DNA from 2 places in the Mesorhizobium sp. CNPSo 4670 genome. Region 1 is predicted to be linked to the other one. Evidence: predicted binding sites of a transcription regulator. Region 1 holds the regulator's gene; the other holds the start of a gene.
What was found. Region 1 encodes HrcA, which represses chaperone genes, less so after heat shock. Its sites were predicted from a motif close to GTTAGCACTCNCNNNNNGNGAGTGCTAAC; they were not measured.
Positions count from the first base shown of each region.

Region 2: the regulator HrcA is predicted to act here: its motif matches at 2,818-2,846, upstream of AC0ZT5_RS31845 (co-chaperone GroES).

Region 1 is NZ_JBWJFQ010000018.1:65,941-70,833, reverse strand. It holds gene rdgB (RdgB/HAM1 family non-canonical purine NTP pyrophosphatase) at 1-291, opposite strand, end outside; gene AC0ZT5_RS25715 (VOC family protein) at 306-716, opposite strand; gene rph (ribonuclease PH) at 914-1,630, opposite strand; gene hrcA (heat-inducible transcriptional repressor HrcA) at 1,809-2,894, shown strand; gene AC0ZT5_RS25700 (hypothetical protein) at 2,917-3,114, shown strand; gene AC0ZT5_RS25695 (PQQ-dependent sugar dehydrogenase) at 3,207-4,577, shown strand; gene AC0ZT5_RS25690 (LysE family translocator) at 4,717-4,893, shown strand, end outside.
Region 2 is NZ_JBWJFQ010000028.1:82,630-87,522, reverse strand. It holds gene AC0ZT5_RS31855 (S8/S53 family peptidase) at 1-90, shown strand, start outside; gene groL (chaperonin GroEL) at 598-2,229, opposite strand; gene AC0ZT5_RS31845 (co-chaperone GroES) at 2,286-2,600, opposite strand; gene AC0ZT5_RS31840 (hypothetical protein) at 2,910-3,104, opposite strand; gene AC0ZT5_RS31835 (porin) at 3,858-4,893, shown strand, end outside.

The DNA of each region.
Region 1 (4,893 bases):
AGGGGTTTCGGCCCAGTTGGCGGTGTAGACGCCGGGCGCGCCGTCGAGCGCGTCGACGCACAGGCCGGAATCATCGGACAGCGCCGGCAGGCCGGTGGCCCGGGCGGCGGCAAGTGCCTTGATGTACGCGTTCTCCTCGAAGGTGGTGCCGGTCTCGTCCGGCTCCGGCAGGCCATAATCCTTGGCCGATTTCGCTTCGAAGCCGAACGGCCCCATCAAATCCGCGAATTCGCGCAGCTTGCCGGCATTGTGGCTGGCGACGACGATCTTTTTTCCATCAAGCGAATGAATGGTTGGCGAATGCATTATATGCCCCAGATCCGTGGCTCGGCAAATTCGATCGAATTGCCCGAGGGGTCGCGTATATAGATCGAACGCCCGCCTTGCGGCCATTCAAATTCGCTTTCGATGGCTATCTTCTTCGCCTCGAGATGCGCTTTCCAGCGCTCGATCTCGTCGGCGCTGGCCGCAAAGCAGAGATGACCTTCGCCGACCGCGCCGTGCGGCGGCACTTTCAGTCTCGCATCGGGCGCGGGCGGCACTTTTGTCGCCTCGGCGTTGAAGATAAGCAACACGCCGGGTCCGCAGCGGAAGAAGAGGTGCCTGCCGTCGACCTTGCCGAGCAGATCGAGCCCGAGGACGCCGGTGTAGAACTTCTCCGCAGCGTCAAGGTCGGTGACGTAGAGGGCCGATTCAAGGATGGCGGAAGGAATCACGAGGCACCCCCCTCCGCCCTACCGGGCATCTCCCCCGCAAGGGGGGAGATTGGAAGCGTCAACGCCGGCTCACAGCTTGCAACGTTGGTGGTTGGCGAAACCCAAGACCACAGCCGATCTCCCCCCTTGCGGGGGAGATGGCCGGCAGGCCAGAGGGGGGTGGGAAGGATCGCCAACCTCATCAATACAAACCAGGCCTAAACCACCGCCATCTGCTGCAGGCTGACCAGGCGCTGGATGCCTTTCTTGGCCAGGCCCATCAGGTCGGCGAACTGGTCCTCTGAAAAGGGCTCGCCCTCGGCGGTGCCCTGGATCTCGACGATGCCGCCCTTGCCGGTCATGACGAAGTTGGCATCGGTGCCGGCCGAGGAATCCTCGAGATAATCGAGGTCGATGACCGGCTGGCCGTCATGGATGCCGCAGGAAATCGCCGCGACATGGTCCTTCAGCACCTTGGCGACGCTGGCCATCTGGCGGGCCTCCATCCAGCGCAGGCAATCATACAGCGCCACCCAGCCGCCGGTGATCGAGGCCGTGCGGGTGCCGCCATCGGCCTGGATGACGTCGCAGTCGACGGTGATCTGCTGCTCGCCCAGCGCCTGCAGGTCGACCACGGCGCGCAAGGAGCGGCCTATCAGCCGCTGGATTTCCAGAGTGCGGCCGCCCTGCTTGCCGGCGGAAGCCTCGCGGCGCATGCGCTCGCCCGTCGAGCGCGGCAGCATGCCGTATTCCGCCGTGACCCAGCCTTTGCCGGAATTGCGCATCCAGCCCGGCACCTTCTCCTCGAGGCTGGCGGTACACAGGACATGGGTGTCGCCGAACTTCACCAGGCATGAGCCTTCTGCATGCTTGGAGACGCCGCGCTCAAAGGAGATGGCGCGCATTTCGTCGAATTGGCGTTTGGAGGGGCGCATTCAGGCTTCTTTCCCGTCATTTTTCGGATTCTTGGCCGGCTTGTAACCACATGGAGCGCGTGGCGCAAAGGAAAATGGCCGGTGATCTGACTTCAGACAGCCGGGTGAACTGATACAGACACCGGGTTGCGCGGACCATGGTGAAGTCTATATCCTTGGGCCGGAGGTTTTTGGCCTAATGACCAAGGCAGTCGCCGAACCCAGTCTGCTGTCGCCTGCGCTACAGTCGCTCGACATGCGTTCGCGCGACATCTTCCGGCGCATCGTCGATTCCTACCTGAAGGACGGCGAACCCGTGGGATCACGCAGCCTGTCGCGCATCCTGCCGTCCTCACTGTCGCCCGCCACCATCCGCAACGTGATGAGCGACCTCGAGCATCTCGGCCTGATCTATGCCCCCCACATTTCCGCCGGCCGGTTGCCAACGCAGGCCGGTCTGCGCTTCTTCGTCGATGCCTTCATGGAACTCGGCGACCTCTCCGACGAGGAGCGCCGCACCATCGAGGCGCAGGTGCGCGCGTCCGGCTCGGGTGCGACGCTGGAACACATGCTGACCGAGGCCAGCCAGATGCTGTCGGGCATGTCGCGCGGCGCCGGCCTGGTGCTGGCCGCCAAGAACGAGGTGGCGCTGAAGCACATCGAATTCATCCAGCTCGAGCCGACCAAGGCGCTGGCGGTGCTGGTGTCGCAAAACGGCGACGTCGAAAACCGCGTCGTCGAGTTGCCGGCCGGCATTACGGTCTCGCAGTTGCACGAAGCCTCGAACTTCCTCAACGCCCATATTCGCGGCCGCACGCTGGCCGAGGCGCGGATCGAGATTGCCCGCATCAAGGAAGAGACCAGGGCCGCACTCGACACGCTGTCGCAAGATCTGGTCGAGAAGGGGCTGGCGGTGTGGGCCGGCGCGGAGAGCGGCCTGCCGGCGCGGCTCATCGTGCGCGGCCGCGCCAACCTGCTCGAAAACGTCACCGCCCAGGCCGACATCGAACTGTTGCGTCACCTGTTCGAGGACATGGAGACGCAGGACGGGCTGATCCAGCTGCTTGATCTGGCCGAACAGGGATCGGGCGTGCGCATCTTCATCGGTTCGGAAAACAAGCTGTTTTCGCTGTCGGGCTCGTCGCTCGTCGTCGCGCCCTATCGCGACAAGGACGCCCGCGTCGTCGGCGCACTCGGCGTCATCGGCCCGACCCGGCTCAACTATGCGCGCATCGTGCCAATGGTCGACTATACGGCGCAGCTGATTTCCCGCATGCTGCGTTGAACTGGTAACCGAGGAGACGACGATGGCGCTCGAAGAATTCAAGGCCCGGATCAGTCTGTTGCTCGAGGAAATGGTCAACCAGCCGGAGGACCAGCACGAAATCCAGGAGCAGTTGCGCGAGAAACTGCAGGAAATGCGCGCCATGGGCCTGCCGCTGCCGGCCGATCTCGTCGCACTGGAAAAGCGCCTCGACGACGATTTCTACGCGGCCGGCACCTGAGGCTGGAGACCGTTTCACCTCAACTCATCGTGTGAGGCGGAACCGAGGAACAAACAGGCCGTTGATTCCTTCGCGACAAGGTGGAGGACAAAATGATCCGATTGGCCGGGCTGGCGTTTCCTGCCGCACTGTTTGTCACGACCGCGGCATTGGCCCAGCAGGCGGAGCAGCCGGTACTGAGGGGTGCCGCCGCCTTCGGCGACTGGCGTGCCGACAGGCCAGGGGTGCGCCGCCTGATCAAGGCGCAAGACCTGCCTAGGCCTTATGTCACCAAATCCGCCTCGAACGGCGCCGGCCTCGCCGACCGGCCGGCAGACGCCGAGCCGAAATTGCCGCCGGGCTTTTTGGCCGAGCTGATCGCGTCGGGCATTGGCAATCCACGGGTCGTGCGCACCGCGCCGAATGGCGACCTGTTCGTCGCCGACAGCGAAGCCAACCAGATCCGCGTCTATCGCCTTGCCGAGGGCAGCGCGAAGCCGGCGAAGGACAGCATCTTTGCCGGTGATCTCAACCAGCCATACGGCATCGCCTTCTACCCGCCAGGCAACGACCCGCAATGGGTCTATGTCGCCAACAGCGACAGCATCGTGCGCTTTGCCTACCACAATGGTGACCTGAAGGCGGCCAGTGATCCGGAAACCATCGTCGGCAACATCCCTGCCAATCATCACTGGACCCGCGACATCGTCTTCTCGCCGGACGGCAAGACGCTCTATCTGTCGGTCGGCTCGGGATCGAACGTCGCCGAGAACATGGCAAAGGAGCCGGATGGCGGCCTCGACGCCTGGACGAAGTCGCAGCCGCTGGGTGCTGCTTGGGGGTCCGAGGACGGCCGTGCCGACGTGCTGGCCTTCGACCCCGACGGCAAGAATGGCCGCATCGTCGCCACCGGCTTGCGCAACTGTTCGGGCATGACGGTCCAGCCGACGACCGGGGCGTTGTGGTGCGTCGTCAACGAGCGCGATGCGCTTGGCGATAATGTGCCGTCCGAATATGCGACTGTGGTCAAGGACGGCGCCTTCTATGGCTGGCCCTGGTACTACATCGGCAACAACGAGGATCCGCGCCACAAGGGCGAACGCCCCGATCTTGCCGGCAAGGTGACCATTCCCGATGTGCTGATGCAGGCGCACTCGGCGCCGCTCAACATTACCTTCTACGATGGAAAGGACTTGCCCGCCGAGTCCGGTTTTCCGGCCGAGTACAGAGGCGATGCTTTCGTGGCCCTGCACGGTTCATGGAATCGCGGCAACCGAACCGGATACAAGGTGGTGAGATTGCTGTTCAAGGACGGCAGGCCGACCGGCGAGTACGAGGACTTCATCACCGGCTTCGTCGTCTCCAACGGCGAGGTGTGGGGACGACCGGTCGGCGTCGCGGTGGCCCGCGACGGTGCGCTGATCGTGACCGAGGACGGCAACGGCACCATCTGGCGCGTCACCTATAGTGGCGGCCGTTCCTGACGGCGTGGTCGCACGCCGGCGTGGTGCAATCGAATCCGGCTTCAGGGAATTCCCGCATGGCTGACCTTGTGTCATAAGTCGTCGTTGCAACAACGATACGCATAAAAAATCAAGACTTTGGACGCGCAAGGCCGCAACCATGACCCTTACCGGCTTCCTCGCCTACAGTGCCGCCCTCGGCATCGCCGCCGCCATTCCCGGCCCCGGCGTCACCGCGCTCGTCGCGCGGGCGCTCGGCTCCGGCTTCCGCTCGTCGCTGGCCATGTCCTTTGGCCTGATGCTTGGCGACCTCACCTATCTGACCGCCGTGGTGCTG
Region 2 (4,893 bases), on a different contig from region 1:
ACCGACACGCTCGTCAACTATGATGCGGCGACTTACGGCCGCGGCGAGGCCAGCCTCACGAGGGCACTGGCACCCGTTTCGATCGAGTAAAGGAGCTCATAGACCGGAAGAGCAAGCTTGTTGCGAGGCGTTGATAAGCCACAAGAACGCCTCGCAATCCGCCTTGGGAACTGTGCTGTTTCGTGCAACAGCTCTTTGTGAACGACGAAAGTTCAACGATTGGCTCCGAAAAATCGGCAGAGAGAGCATCGGGAGTCGTGCATCCTGGCTGCGAACCTCCTCGGTGCGAACAGACAAGCCTTTTCAGCGGCCCGGCGACGACGCCTCCGCGGGTGACGTTTGAGACCATCTGACGGGGGTGCCGGTCGGAATACCTTTCGGATCCAGTTCTACATCCGGCAGGGCGGGGTCGATGAAGGCTCTGAGCCAAACGCTGACCCCACCATCATTGTGGATATCGACCCAACCCAGGATACTTTCAGTTTCGATGCTTTAGGTCTCACTTGCCGCGCGCGCCCCGGGGCGCTCATTCATGGAGATCCCCATTCCAGGGAAGCGCTCGTTCCCACGGGAGCGAGCACTTCCCCTTCAATTTGATCAAAAGTCCATGCCGCCGCCGCCCGGAATCGCTTGAGCGGGGGTGTCCTTCTTCGGCTTCTCGGCCACCATCGCCTCGGTGGTGACAAGCAGGCCGGCTACGGAAGCGGCATCCTGCAGCGCCGTGCGCACGACCTTGGCAGGATCGATAACGCCTTGGCCGAAGAGATCGCCGAATTCGTTGGTCTGCGCGTTCCAGCCATAGCCAAAATCGGGGTTTTCGCGGACCCTGCCCACGATGATGGAGCCTTCCGCGCCGCTGTTTTCGGCGATCTGGCGAGCGGGAGCCTCGATCGCGCGCCGCACGATGTCGACGCCGGTCTTCTGGTCCGGGTTGTCTACAGCGACATTCTCGAGCGCCCTTGCTGCCCTGAGTAGTGCCACGCCGCCGCCCGGCAAGACACCTTCCTCGACAGCTGCGCGGGTGGCGTGCAGCGCGTCGTCGACGCGGTCCTTACGCTCTTTGACCTCGACTTCCGTCGAGCCGCCGACGCGGATCACGGCGACACCGCCGGCGAGCTTTGCCAGGCGCTCCTGCAGCTTCTCGCGGTCATAGTCGGAAGTGGTTTCCTCAATCTGCACCCGAATGTGAGCAACGCGGCTGTTGATTTCGTCCTTATGGCCGGCACCATCGACGATGGTGGTGTTCTCCTTGTCGATGTCCACCTTGCGAGCGCGGCCGAGCATTTCCAGTGTCACATTCTCGAGCTTGACGCCGAGATCCTCGCTGATGGCCGTGCCGCCGGTCAGGATGGCAATATCCTCCAGCATCGCTTTGCGGCGGTCGCCGAAACCCGGGGCCTTGACGGCGGCGACCTTTAGTCCGCCGCGCAGCTTGTTGACCACGAGCGTAGCCAGTGCCTCGCCTTCGACGTCCTCGGCGATGATTAGCAGCGGCTTGGCGGACTGAACCACGGCCTCCAGCAACGGTACCAAGGCTTGCAGATTGGCCAGCTTCTTCTCGTGAATGAGCACGTAGGGCTCTTCGAGCTCGACGCGCATCTTGTCTTGGTTGGTGATGAAATAGGGGCTGAGATAACCGCGGTCGAACTGCATGCCTTCGACCACTTCCAGCTCTGTCTCGGCGGTCTTGGCTTCCTCGACGGTGATGACGCCCTCATTGCCGACCTTGTCCATCGCTTCGGCCAGGAAGCGGCCGATCTCTGCATCGCCATTGGCCGAAATCGTGCCTACCTGGGCGATCTCGTCGTTCTTCGTTACCTTGCGGGCATTGGCCTTTAAATCGCCGAGGATCGCTTCCACCGCCTTGTCAATGCCACGCTTCAAATCCATAGGGTTCATGCCAGCGGCGACTGCCTTGGCGCCTTCGGTCACGATCGACTGCGCCAGCACCGTGGCGGTGGTGGTGCCGTCGCCGGCGATGTCGCTGGTCTTGGACGCGACTTCGCGCACCATCTGCGCGCCCATGTTCTCGAACTTGTCCTCAAGCTCGATCTCCTTGGCGACGGTGACGCCATCCTTGGTGATGCGCGGGGAGCCGAAGCTCTTGTCGATTACCACATTACGGCCTTTGGGACCGAGCGTCACCTTCACCGCATTGGCGAGAATGTCGACGCCGCGCAGCATGCGGTCGCGGGCATCAGCATGAAATTTCACTTCCTTGGCAGCCATTGGTTCACTCCAGCAAGTAGGCAGTTCTTGTTGACTCTTTGTGTCATGCGTCTCGGTTACGCGGCCTGGCTGGCCGAGGTCGAAACCTCGATGACGCCCAGGACGTCGCTTTCCTTCATGATGAGCAGGTCTTCGCCATTGAGCTTGATCTCGGTGCCCGACCACTTGCCGAACAGGACGCGGTCGTTGACCCTCACGTCGAGGGGGCTGAGCTTCCCGCTCTCGTCGCGAGCGCCGGCGCCGACGGCGATGACTTCGCCTTCCTGCGGCTTTTCCTTGGCTGTGTCGGGGATGATGATGCCGCCGGCCGTCTTCTCATCGGCCTCGATGCGGCGGACGAGTATACGGTCATGTAATGGACGGAACGTCATGTCGTTCTCCTTCAGGATAAACAGATTGCGAGAGCCTCCCCCGATCCTGGCTATCAGGACCAGAATGGGGTTCGCGCGACCTTTGCGGGGTCGAGCGCATGCCGAACGAGTTTTGCTCCTTTCGTTTCAAGGGGTGGACCGATTGAGGAAATTCCGATGGCCTCCGGTGATTGCGCCAAGGGACGATCGACGTCGATCGCCTGGGCGCGAGATCAACGTTCGCCCTGGGTCATCCTGAGTGCTGGGTATTTGCGCGCATTGGGTCTGCAAGCCAAGGCGTCAGATGCACATCATATCAGGCTGATGAGTTCAACTTGCAGCATTGATATGAAAAGAGAGAAGTTTCCTCTTGCCATTGACTGAGGCGACAGGTGACTTTTTTCGTGTTGATATAGCCAGCAATGCGAAACCTCGATGCTCGGCCACGTTGGTTTTATATAATTCCAATGCGAAGCCCAAGGTGGAAACAATCAGGAAAGCCGTTTCCGCCGTTGTATAGGTCATCTGTTTTCTCCACTTCTGGTACACAACCTTCATTTGTTTTCGCCCTGAATAAATCGCATCAATCAGGCATCATACCTGTTAAACGTTGGCACACTAAAAACGACTGTTCGATAGTGTTAAAGGCGAGACAGCAAACGTCATGCCAGATGCAGCGATCTTGATTTTCAATGGGTTACGCCAATTGCCGTGTCGCTATTTTGTCGGATTCCTTGCAGAATTTTGAAGGGCACCGGTAGCTCCCGATATTTTGGGATGGGTTGAGGTTTGTCACCGTTATCGCCCTGCCCTGACGTACTGAACGGTGCCGCATAAGGTCTCAATGTCGAGGCTCAAACAATTCCTGTCACCATACAACGAAACCTGTCGCGCATCGAACATAGCAACAGTACCCAAAACGTCTGCGTTTCGTGCTGGGCTTGTCTCAAAGCAACCGCAAACCAAGGTTGGCCGGGAAAATGGGGTTAACGCGGAACTGCGTCAGCGAATGGCACGTCACTTGCGGTAGGCAAAATTGGAAACTGTGGTGGCAGTCTGCACGACTGGCGGAGATAGACTAGAAAGGGCGGAATTACACTCATTGCGGTAAGTAGATTTCTAAAAATACCTATTGCTTGAGAGGACGAGTTAGCTTGGCCGCCTTTGTTCTTGAACCGGTCACCCCGCGCAAGGCGCCGCGCTTTTTGATCGTGGAGATAGCGGAAGGGTCCGCTCTTGACGTCCTTCCGCTTTTTTATCTTTGAACGGAGATCAAGAATGAACATCATGAGCCTTCTTGTCGGCTCAGCTGCGGCCCTGATTGCAGTTTCCGATGCCGGCGCCGTCGACGCGATCGTCGCCGAACCAGACTCGGCCAAATACGTCAAGATCTGCGACGTCTATGGGGCGGGCTATTACTATATCCCAGGCACCGAGACCTGCCTGCGCATCGGCGGCTATGTCCGCTACGAAACCGGCTTTGGTGACGTTGGGTCATTCGATGGCGCCAAGGCAACCGAGCGCAAAGACGGCAGCACCAACGCCACCTTGCAGAACAATGCCCGCTTCACGCTAAAGACCTGGACCAATCAGGAAACCGAGTTCGGCACGTTGAAGACCTATACCGAAACCCGCGTGAACTTTGGCAACCGTACCGCGTATTCCGATCCGGACAGCCGTCAAGGTTTTGCTTCCAACAGAGACCTCGGCCTGACTTTCGCCTGGATTCAGCTTGGTGAGCTGCGAGTTGGCAAGGACTGGTCGGCCTTCGACATGTTCATCGGCTATCCTGCCAACGTGCTCAATCTGATGCTTGTTCCCTACGGTGATCTCGATACCAACGTCGTCCAGTACTATTTTGATGCCGCTAACGGCTTCTCGGCCGTAGTCTCGCTTGAAGAAGGCGAAGGCGCGGTGGGCACCATCGACAGCTACGTTCCGCACGTGGTCAGTGGCCTGAAATACACACAACAATGGGGCGCGATCGCCGGCGTAGCTGCCTATGATAGCAGCTACAAATCGGTGGCCGGAAAGCTTCGCGTTGACCTCAATGTCACCGCCGAACTGTCACTGTTCGGAATGTTCGGCTACGGCTCCAATGGCAAGCTCAACGATAATTCCACCAACGCAATTGACGCTCGCGGCCGCGGCTTCTACAAAATTTGGGGCGGCAACTGGGCTTTTTGGGCAGGCTCCACTTACAAGTTCAACGAGATAACTTCGTTCAACCTTCAGATCTCGGGTGATCAGCTCAAGAACTATGGTATCGCCATCAATGTCGCCTATACTCTTGTTCCTGATTTCACGATCACAG